DNA from 3 places in the Shewanella amazonensis SB2B genome. Region 3 is predicted to be linked to each of the others. Evidence: predicted binding sites of a transcription regulator. Region 3 holds the regulator's gene; each other region holds the start of a gene.
What was found. Region 3 encodes FliA, which starts transcription of late flagellar genes. Its sites were predicted from a motif close to CTAAAGNTNNNNNNNNNNNNGCCGATA; they were not measured.
Positions count from the first base shown of each region.

Region 1: pomA (flagellar motor protein PomA) is a predicted target of FliA. The motif match lies at 1,515-1,541, and genes of this name have one in related genera.
Region 2: SAMA_RS09510 (VC2046/SO_2500 family protein) is a predicted target of FliA. The motif match lies at 1,949-1,975, and genes of this name have one in related genera.

Region 1 covers NC_008700.1:2,926,536-2,929,808, reverse strand. Annotated here, with positions in the region: gene dxs (1-deoxy-D-xylulose-5-phosphate synthase) at 1-244, opposite strand, end outside; gene ispA ((2E,6E)-farnesyl diphosphate synthase) at 264-1,145, opposite strand; gene xseB (exodeoxyribonuclease VII small subunit) at 1,145-1,384, opposite strand; gene pomA (flagellar motor protein PomA) at 1,683-2,450, shown strand; gene SAMA_RS12705 (flagellar motor protein MotB) at 2,455-3,273, shown strand, end outside.
Region 2 covers NC_008700.1:2,218,341-2,221,613, forward strand. Annotated here, with positions in the region: gene SAMA_RS09500 (putative bifunctional diguanylate cyclase/phosphodiesterase) at 1-884, opposite strand, end outside; gene SAMA_RS09505 (DUF406 family protein) at 1,020-1,307, opposite strand; gene SAMA_RS09510 (VC2046/SO_2500 family protein) at 1,402-1,914, opposite strand; tRNA gene SAMA_RS09515 (tRNA-Tyr) at 2,040-2,124, shown strand; tRNA gene SAMA_RS09520 (tRNA-Tyr) at 2,162-2,246, shown strand; tRNA gene SAMA_RS09525 (tRNA-Tyr) at 2,274-2,358, shown strand; gene SAMA_RS09530 (PLP-dependent cysteine synthase family protein) at 2,515-3,273, shown strand, end outside.
Region 3 covers NC_008700.1:2,744,304-2,747,576, forward strand. Annotated here, with positions in the region: gene SAMA_RS11925 (chemotaxis protein CheA) at 1-328, opposite strand, end outside; gene SAMA_RS11930 (protein phosphatase CheZ) at 344-1,081, opposite strand; gene cheY (chemotaxis response regulator CheY) at 1,095-1,478, opposite strand; gene SAMA_RS11940 (RNA polymerase sigma factor FliA) at 1,523-2,242, opposite strand; gene SAMA_RS11945 (MinD/ParA family protein) at 2,235-3,116, opposite strand; gene flhF (flagellar biosynthesis protein FlhF) at 3,121-3,273, opposite strand, start outside.

The DNA of each region.
Region 1 (3,273 bases), 180 kb from region 3:
CCTGATGGCCCACGTCCCAAATCAGACGGTCAAAGGGGGTGTTGTACACATAATGCAGCGCAACGGTCAGTTCGACCGTGCCGAGGCCAGAGGCGAAATGGCCGCTGGAGATGCCCACTGAGGTCAGCAAAAACTGCCTGAGTTCATCTGAAAGCTGTTTCAATGCCGACTGAGGCAGCTGGCGCAGCTCTTCCGGGGTGCTCGCCAGGGCAAGCAATGGATAATTCGAAATGTCCAAACTCATAGCGAGATTCTTTTCTTTCTTATACTCGTCGCGCGACGATATAACGGGCGAAGTCTGCAAGTAGCTGACTATTGTATGGCATTTTGGCCAGCGCTGATAGTGCGTCGGCTACCAGTGCATCGGCAGTTTGCCGGGCGCCATCGAGTCCCAACAACTTAGGATACGTGCTCTTGTTGGCATCCAGATCAGAACCCTGCGGCTTACCGATTTCTTCGGTGGTAGCCGTGATATCCAGGATGTCGTCCTGAACCTGAAACGCAAGACCAATGGCATCGGCATAGGCACGAAGTGCCGCCGTGTCGGCATCGGAGGCATCGGCGGCAATCAGCGCAAGCTCCACGGCAGCACGAATAAGGGCGCCGGTTTTCAGGTTGTGCAGCCGGGTCAGTTCATCGAGGCTGATGCTCTTGCCTTCACCAGCAAGATCCAGTGCCTGCCCGCCACACATACCCAGATATCCCGATGCCCTTGCCAGGGCCGCAATCATGGCGACCTGCGCTTTTGGGGCGAGGCCTGCATCGGATTCACTGATGATTTCAAAGGCCAGTGTTTGCAACGCATCACCGGCGAGTATTGCCGTGGCTTCATCGAAGGCAATGTGTACCGTAGGCTTGCCACGGCGCAGGTTGTCGTCATCCATGGCGGGCAAATCATCATGGATAAGGGAATAGGCATGAACACATTCAACGGCGGCGGCGAGTCGGTCCAGCTTGGCCTTATCTACCCCGAGCAATTCACCCACGGCGTATACAAGGAAGGGGCGTATACGTTTACCGCCAATCAGGGCACCATGGCGCATGGCGGCCTTCAACGCGGGGGCGGTTTGAGGCAATGCATCTATATGTGCGGCAAGGACAGCGTCGACCCGGGACTGACAGTCGGCGAGGGCAAGTTTGAGCATTATTCTCCCTCGGGTAAAAAGTCGTCGAGTGGGGCATCCGGGGCCTGAGTCAGCAAGATGGCCACTTTTTGTTGGGCCTGTTCCAGCTTGGCCTGACTGGCTCGCACCAGTCCAATACCCCGCTCGAATTGTTTCAGGGCATCATCTAATGAGACCTCACCTTGTTCCAATTCGGTGACTATGCGTTCCAGCTCTGCCAAAGACGCTTCAAAACTCAAATTTTCCGGTTTTTTGGCCACGGTATTTCTTCCTGCTGTATCGGCGTGCACAAGGTATCTCAGGAGGCTGACAGGGTCAAATTATGCGGGGGAATATTTGCCTTGGAGCACGCTTTGTTGCTGAATTTTTGTTAGAAAAAATAAATTGGCGCTAAACTTGCCGAAGCGCTGTCCGATAACTGAGAATAGCGACAGGGTCTTGCACCTACGTCCTTTGTTATAGGTTTTGGCTTAATACCTGAGAGTGACCCTGGATTTTTGGCTTGCCGTTGGTTTCCTTTGCCTTCGGTTCTCATGACTGCGTAATTAAGGAGCATCTGTGGATTTAGCAACCCTCATTGGTCTGTTGGGCGCTTTTGCCTTTGTGGTGATGGCGATGGTGACCGGCGGCGGTCTGGCCATTTTTGTGGATATTCCTTCCGTTTTTATCGTATTTGGTGGCTCGCTGTTTGTGGTGATGATGAAATTCAACCTCAAACAATTTTTCGGGGCAGTAAAGATTGCCGCCAAGGCGTTTATGTTCAAAATCGACAAGCCGGAAGAGTTGATTGAGCAGTCAGTTGCCATGGCCGATGCGGCCCGTAAAGGGGGCTTTTTGGCGCTGGAAGAAGCACAAATTTCCAACAGCTTTATGCAAAAAGCCGTCGACATGCTGGTCGATGGTCATGACGGCGATGTGGTGCGCGAAGCGTTGGAAAAAGATATCGCCCTCACTGAAGAGCGTCACAGAACCGGCATAGGTATCTTCCGGGCCTTTGGCGACGTTGCCCCGGCGATGGGGATGATTGGTACCTTGATTGGTCTGGTAGCCATGCTCTCCAACATGGATGACCCCAAATCCATCGGTCCAGCCATGGCGGTGGCCCTGTTAACGACCCTCTATGGCGCTATGTTGGCCAACATGGTGGCGATTCCGGTTGCGGATAAGCTGTCGCTGCGTATGAGTGAAGAAATGCTGAACCGTAACCTTATCATGGATGCGGTACTGGCAATTCAGGATGGCCAAAACCCCAGAGTGATCGAAGGTTTCCTGAAAAACTATCTGGCGGAAAAATCCCGCAAGATAGACACCACGGACGGGGAATAGCGCTATGGCCAAGGCCAAGTGCAATTGTCCACCTCCGGGGGCGCCTCTGTGGCTTGCCACCTTTGCCGACCTGATGTCGCTGCTGATGTGCTTCTTCGTGCTGCTGCTGGCGTTTTCCGAAATGGACGTCATGAAATTCAAGCAGATAGCCGGTTCTATGAAGTATGCATTCGGGGTACAGAATAAGGTTGAGGTGAAAGATATTCCCAAGGGCACCTCCGTGATTGCTCTGGAGTTTCGTCCTGGCAAACCCGAGCCTACCCCCATTGAAATCATCAACCAGCAAACCAATGAGATGACCGAGCCAATCCTCGATTTCCAGGAAGGGGAGAGTGAGAGTGCCGGCGGCGTGCAGCAGCAACAGGGCTCGCAACGCGGTGGTGAAGCCTCATCAACAGCACAGGAAACCGCTGAAAGCACCCAGAGTGATTCCTCTTCATCCCAGGAGCTTATCAATCAGCAGGTGAAGAAAATGGCTGAGCAGCTCAACGAGGAAATTGTTGATGGCGCAATTGAAATTGAATCTCTTGGCCAGCAAATCATTATTCGTATCCGCGAGAAAGGCGCATTTGGCTCAGGTTCGGGGTTCCTGCAACCCAGGTTCAGGCCCGTTATTCGCGCCGTGGGTGAATTGTTAAAGGATGTCCCCGGCATCATTACCGTATCGGGCTACACGGACGACATGCAAATCAGCAACGAGCTTTACAGCTCAAACTGGGACCTCTCCAGCAAGCGCGCTGTGTCGGTTGCCCACGAGCTGGTAAAGGTGAAAGGCTTTGATTCATCCCGGATGAAGGTGGTGGGCATGGGTTCCAATAATCCG
Region 2 (3,273 bases), 530 kb from region 3:
TGGTAGTTGTGCTGCTCGGAATTATCTTCACAAGTGACCAGCACATAATAATTACCACGCTCGGTAACAAACTGACTTGCCTGATAATTCAGCCAGTAGTCGCGACCATCATAGCGCTTGAGCTTAACCTCTCCCTTGGCGCTGAGACCACGAAACACCCGTCCGAGTACTTCTTCTGCCAGCCGTGGGTGCTGAGTGAAAAAGTCCAGTTGCCTTAGAGAGCGGCCAATAACCTTTTCTCTTGGTACACCGGTAATGTCACCGTGTGCCTTATTGACGTATTCGACGGTTTCGGTGTGCAGGTTAATCAGCATGAACACCTGCTCAGACTGTTCCACTGCACTCTTAAACAGTGAGAGCTTTTCTTCTTTGTCGTAGGTATGACGGGTCGCCAGCGCCAATGCCAGCTGATCTGCCACCTGGCTTGCGATATGAAGCTCGCTGTCGCTCCAGCGCGCACCTATGCTGCGCTCAAGGCTCAGTACACCTTCAATGTGACCGTTTATCCGGATAGCCACTTCGAGGGCAGAATGGACGCCATTGGGAGTAAAGTAGCAGGACGCCAACTCAACGAGTCTTGGGTCATTGGCCACATCAAAAGCATCGATATGGCGTCTGCTTTCAAGTTCTTTCAAATAACGTGGACAATCGCTGATTTGAGCAGGGCGCCTGGCACTGGGTTCCAGTCGGTGTTTGCCGAAGTGTGCAACCTGATATTGGCTGGAGAGCAGTGCATCAAACGCCCACACGCTGGCGTCACAAAGCCCCAGTGTTTGACACAGGAGCTCGGTAGCCAGTTCGGCGGTTTTTTCGAAGTCACCTTGCTGCTTGGCAGCAGAGTGAACTATTTGATCGACCAGAAATTGATATTTACGCCTTTTCACTCAGTTCCCTAAATCCCAGGGTGCGGGAAATGACGGACGTCTGTGCGCCCTATTCTAAATTATTGTTATTTTTTATTGGTTTTCGACTGTACATCAGCTGATTAGTTTGTAGCAACAGCGCGTACAATTAAATTTTCACAGTCCCTGTTCCAATTGAAAAATCATTTTTTCCGCGGCCACATCAAAGGTAATTCTGAGGCAAACTCCTGCTTCAGTGTGGTCTATCTGCCCAGAGACATTGGCAAACCGTTTTACCGCCAAATCGCACAAATGCCGTGCTTTGGTATCTGCATCCTTGCCTGAAAACTCCAGGGTCAGTTCTGTATCTTCTTCTGCTATTACGGCACCTATATCGACAAAGCTGCCACAGTCGGTACAGGTATCGTTAACGCTGGATGCTTGATTCGCTTCAATGGCTTTCATAACGCCAAACTCCTTCGTGAAGACATATTCAGGTTAAATTAGTGCAACTACAGAAAATTATAGGCAAATTTGCAAAATCAAACCCTGTCTTGCATCAAACCATTGCCATCAGGTTTCGATTGTCTGCGTGCTCCATCAGTTTTCCGAGTGCACGCTGCGCTTCAAGGATGTCGTTAAAATGTTGGTGTGTGGGTAAGGCCGGCCGCGCGTCAGAATAGTAGCGACGCTGCACAGTGTGTGAGCAGTTATTCAACGCAATTAACATATCAGCAGGAAGGTCGCCGCGGATGACGACAGGTTCGGGCAAGAGTGCCTGACTTAAATGAAATGCCTTTTTACCAAAGGTTCTGAAGACACCACTGTTATCCATACAGTCTTCAGCCCCGGGTTTGGCGACCAGAGGCTGTTGGGGTGGCAGCTCAAAATGTTTTTGCAGCTTTTGCTCAACCGATTCGTCGCCGGATAAGCAAAACTCTGCAAAATCACGGGCATCCTGGGACAACATTGCCAATATCAAGCCAAAATCGCCCCTGCGCCCCTCTTCAACAGCACGGGCAAGGCGGTCTCCTACTTGACTTTCATTGACTAAACCAGCAGCAATCTGCATAAAAAAACATCACAAAAACAGGTCGTTGTCATTTAATCGACCAATCGGCGCCTAACTTTAGCCTTTTTTGCAAATTTAGCCTTTACATGACTATCGATTCTGCTTACTATGGCCGCCGCTGATGAGGAGGGGTTCCCGAGTGGCCAAAGGGATCAGACTGTAAATCTGACGGCTCCGCCTTCGAAGGTTCGAATCCTTCTCCCTCCACCACTTCAGCAACGCAAAAAATGTAAAGCAAGAAACTCGTGGAGGGGTTCCCGAGTGGCCAAAGGGATCAGACTGTAAATCTGACGGCTCCGCCTTCGAAGGTTCGAATCCTTCTCCCTCCACCACTTGTTTCTTTCACTTTACGCCATGATGGAGGGGTTCCCGAGTGGCCAAAGGGATCAGACTGTAAATCTGACGGCTCCGCCTTCGAAGGTTCGAATCCTTCTCCCTCCACCATCTTCTTTGCCTTGGCCGGCAGAATCTGTTGTAACTCACCTCGCAAGTCTTTAATCTCCAAATGCAATAATCTCTGTCAGTTTTGATCCTGACGCTGTGAAATCCTGTTGATTTTTCATATTATCCAAGCTCGTATTGCAAAACACAGGACTCCCCATGAGCCTCCCCATTTGCACTAATTGGGTAGCCAATGCCATCGGCAAAATTGAAGCCGACTTTCAGCGCAGCGCCGACACCCACCTGATTAAGCTCGAATTACCGATGCTCGACGGCATCGATATCTATTTAAAAGACGAAAGCACCCACCCCACCGGTAGCCTCAAACATCGTCTGGCCCGTTCATTGTTTCTGTACGCACTTTGCAATGGCTGGATTAAAGAAGGTACGTCGGTCATCGAGTCCTCATCCGGCAGCACTGCGGTGTCTGAGGCCTATTTTGCCCGCCTGCTCGGTTTACCCTTTATTGCGGTGATGCCAAAGAGCACCGCCAAGCGCAAAATCGAACAAATTGAGTTTTACGGCGGACGTTGCCATTTTGTTGAACATTCCAGCGAGATTTACGCCGAGTCAGAGAAACTCGCCAAAGAACTGGGTGGCCACTACATGGATCAGTTCACCTACGCCGAACGGGCCACCGACTGGCGCGGCAACAACAACATTGCCAACGCTATTTTTGGCCAGATGGAGCGCGAACCCCATCCCATCCCCAGCTGGATTGTGATGAGTCCCGGCACCGGTGGCACCTCGGCGACCATAGGTCGCTATATCCGCTATCAGCGCCTCGCCACTAAATTGCTGGTGGTCGACCCGCAGCACTCGGTGTTTTACGACTACTTCAAAACCGGTGACGCCGGTATTACCTGTGAAAAAGGCAGCTGTATTGAAGGCATTGGTCGCCCCAGGGTGGAGCCTTCC
Region 3 (3,273 bases):
GTCCTGCCTGAGTTTGGGCGAACATGGTATTGATTGCGTCCACCGCCTGCAGAATGATATCCATCAATTCAGCAGTAACGTGACGTTTACCTGTTCGGAGTAAATCAAAGGTATTTTCCGATTCGTGACAGACGTCCACCATGGGTGCGAGCCCCAGGAAGCCTGCCCCACCTTTAACAGTGTGAAAGCCGCGGAAAATGGCATTGAGCAAATCCGTGTCTTCCGGATTATTCTCAAGAGCGACCAATTGTTCCTGCAGAAGCTCGAGAATTTCGCCGGCTTCTATCAAAAAATCCTGCAGAATCTCTTCATCAACATCAAATGACATTAAATTGACTCCTTATCAGAAACCCAGGCTGGACAGCAGGTCATCGACTTCATCCTGACCAGTCACCACATCCTGACGAAGCTCGGCATTCATGATGGGGCCTTCCGCTTCTATGCTGCTGGTACTCTTCTGGGTAACTTCTGTGGCTGGTTGCTCGCCAAAGACGGTCAACATTGACACCAGGCTATTCTCGACTTCACGAACCAAATCGATAACACGGCGGATCATCTGTCCGGTCAGATCCTGGAAGTCCTGCGCCATTAAAATCTGATTCAAAAGCTCGCGCAGTCTTTCTGAGTCCATCGCACTGCGATTCATCAGCTGTTGTACGTCATGGCAAAGGCTTTTGAACTCAGTAATGTCGATATCACGCCGCATGAGCTTATCCCAGGCTGGCATGACGGTTTGAATATGGTTGATAAGGGCGTCAGCGAGGGGCAAACACTCTTCCACAGCATCCATGGTTTTGTTGGCTGCCTGCTCCGTCATATCTATGACGTAGTTCAGTCGCTCTTTGGCGTCAGGAATATCGATACTGGCCAGTTCCATCAGGCGACTGTCCAACTGAAAATCAACCAGCGCACTGTGTAACTGGCGGGTCAGCTTACCCACTTCGTCAAACAGCTCTTTCTGAATGGGGACCGCAAGGTCCCGCAGCAGTAAATCAGCCTTTTCCTGCTCACCCGCACTCAGGAGCGTGACGAGTTCCTGTGCCTGTTCGAGACTAATGAGCCCTGATGTGTTTGCCTGCATAGCCCATCCTTGCTCAACCAAGTCGTTCGAATATCTTGTCCAGCTTCTCTTTCAGTGTCGCTGCAGTAAAAGGCTTAACCACATAGCCATTTACGCCAGCCTGAGCGGCGGCAATAATCTGCTCACGCTTGGCTTCAGCGGTCACCATCAGTACCGGAATATGCTTTAGGTTTTCATCGGCGCGAATCGCTTTGAGCAAATCGATACCCTGCATGCCCGGCATGTTCCAATCGGTAACCACAAAATCGAAATCACCCTTTTGCAGCATCGGTAAGGCGGTTGAGCCATCATCTGCTTCCTGGGTGTTATTAAACCCCAAGTCTCGCAACAAGTTCTTGATGATACGTCTCATTGTTGAAAAGTCGTCAACAATGAGAATCTTCATATTCTTGTCCAAGGTTTCCTCCGGTGAGCTGACACTCTAGCTGCTCAAATAATAATTTATACTTGTGTCCAATGCTTGAGCTTACCTTTGAGCCTGAGCATAGCCTGACTGTGGATCTGGCATACCCGCGACTCACTCACATCAAGAATGGCGCCTATTTCTTTTAAATTCAGTGCTTCATCGTAATAAAGTGATAACACCAGCGCGTCCCGCTCGGGTAACTGGCGAATGGCATCTGCCAAGGCCTGCTGGAACTGGCTCTGAGCCAGGTCATCATAAATGTCGTTGGTTTGCTCCCCGTCGGGAACCAGAACATCATGTGATACGCCTAAATCTTCTATCCCTATGATTTTACCAACAGAAACATCATTGAGGATATGATGGTATTCCTCCATCGACATATCAAGTCTTTCGGCAATTTCTGTGTCCCGGGCATCACGTCCGAGCTCTTGTTCCAGTTCGTCTATCACCTGGGCGACTCTGCGCTGATTACGGTGAACAGAACGTGGAACCCAATCACCTTTACGGATTTCATCCAACATGGCACCACGAATACGAATGCCAGCAAAGGTTTCAAACTTGGCGCCTTTGCCGCCGTCAAATTTGGCCGATGCCTCAAGCAGGCCAATCATGCCCGCCTGCAGCAAGTCGTCCAACTGTACGGATGCCGGCAATCTGGCCAACATATGGTGCGCGATTCTTTTAACCAGCGGTGCGTACTGTTCAACGATGGAGGTTTTACTCTCCATGGAGGTATACGCCGCGGCTTTATTCACTCGCTCTGTCCTCTTGATAATCGGGACGATGTACCAGACGCTCTACGAAAAATTCGAGATGGCCACCGGGTTGCTGCGGGATAGGCCAGCTCATCACCTTATTCGCCAGACCGTGGTAGGCAATGGCAGCAGGTGATTTGGGGTAAGCCTCTACAATCAATTTTTGCTTACGTACTGATTTTCGCAAGTTTTCATCGAAGGGAATGGTTGCAACCAATTCAAGTGCCACGTCGAGAAAGCGGTCAGTCACCTTGCTGAGTTTAGCAAAAAGTTCCATGCCTTCGCGCAGGCTACGAACCATATTTGCCACAATCTTGAACCTGAACACACCGTGCTCACGGCTGAGGATTTTGATGAGTGCGTAGGCATCTGTGATTGACGTAGGCTCATCACATACTACAACCAACACATCCTGGGCCGCACGGGAGAAACTGAGCACCATATCGGAGATACCGGCTGCGGTATCCACAATAAGCACGTCGAACTGGGTGCGCATTTCGCTGAAGGCCCGGATAAGCCCTGCGTGCTGCGCAGCTGTCAGCTCGACCATCGCCTGAGTACCCGAGGTAGCAGGCACTATGCCAATGCCCTTGGGACCACGCAGGATGATGTCGTCCAGCTCGGCGTCCCCGGATAATACATGGGAAAGATTTTTTTCGGCACGCAGACCCAACATCACGTCCACGTTGGCCAAACCGAGGTCGGCATCCAGTACCAATACCCGTTTGCCCTTTTCTGCCAGAGCCACAGCCGTATTGATGGAAACGCTGGTCTTACCTACCCCACCTTTGCCGCCTGTCACGGCAATGACTTTTACTTTTTCGTTATATGGCTGATTCATCATACGTAAACCGCTTGCTTGATCACGGGTCATAGCTTTACTCGAACGCAAAGGTCGTGCTTTCCGACCACATATTGTTGTCGATGCCCTGATACTCAGGTTCATTCAGGGCATCAAGCGCCTGTCTTGCCAACGCCAGGGTGTCTGCGACTTTCATATCTTCAGGAACTCTTTGCCCATCAGTCACATA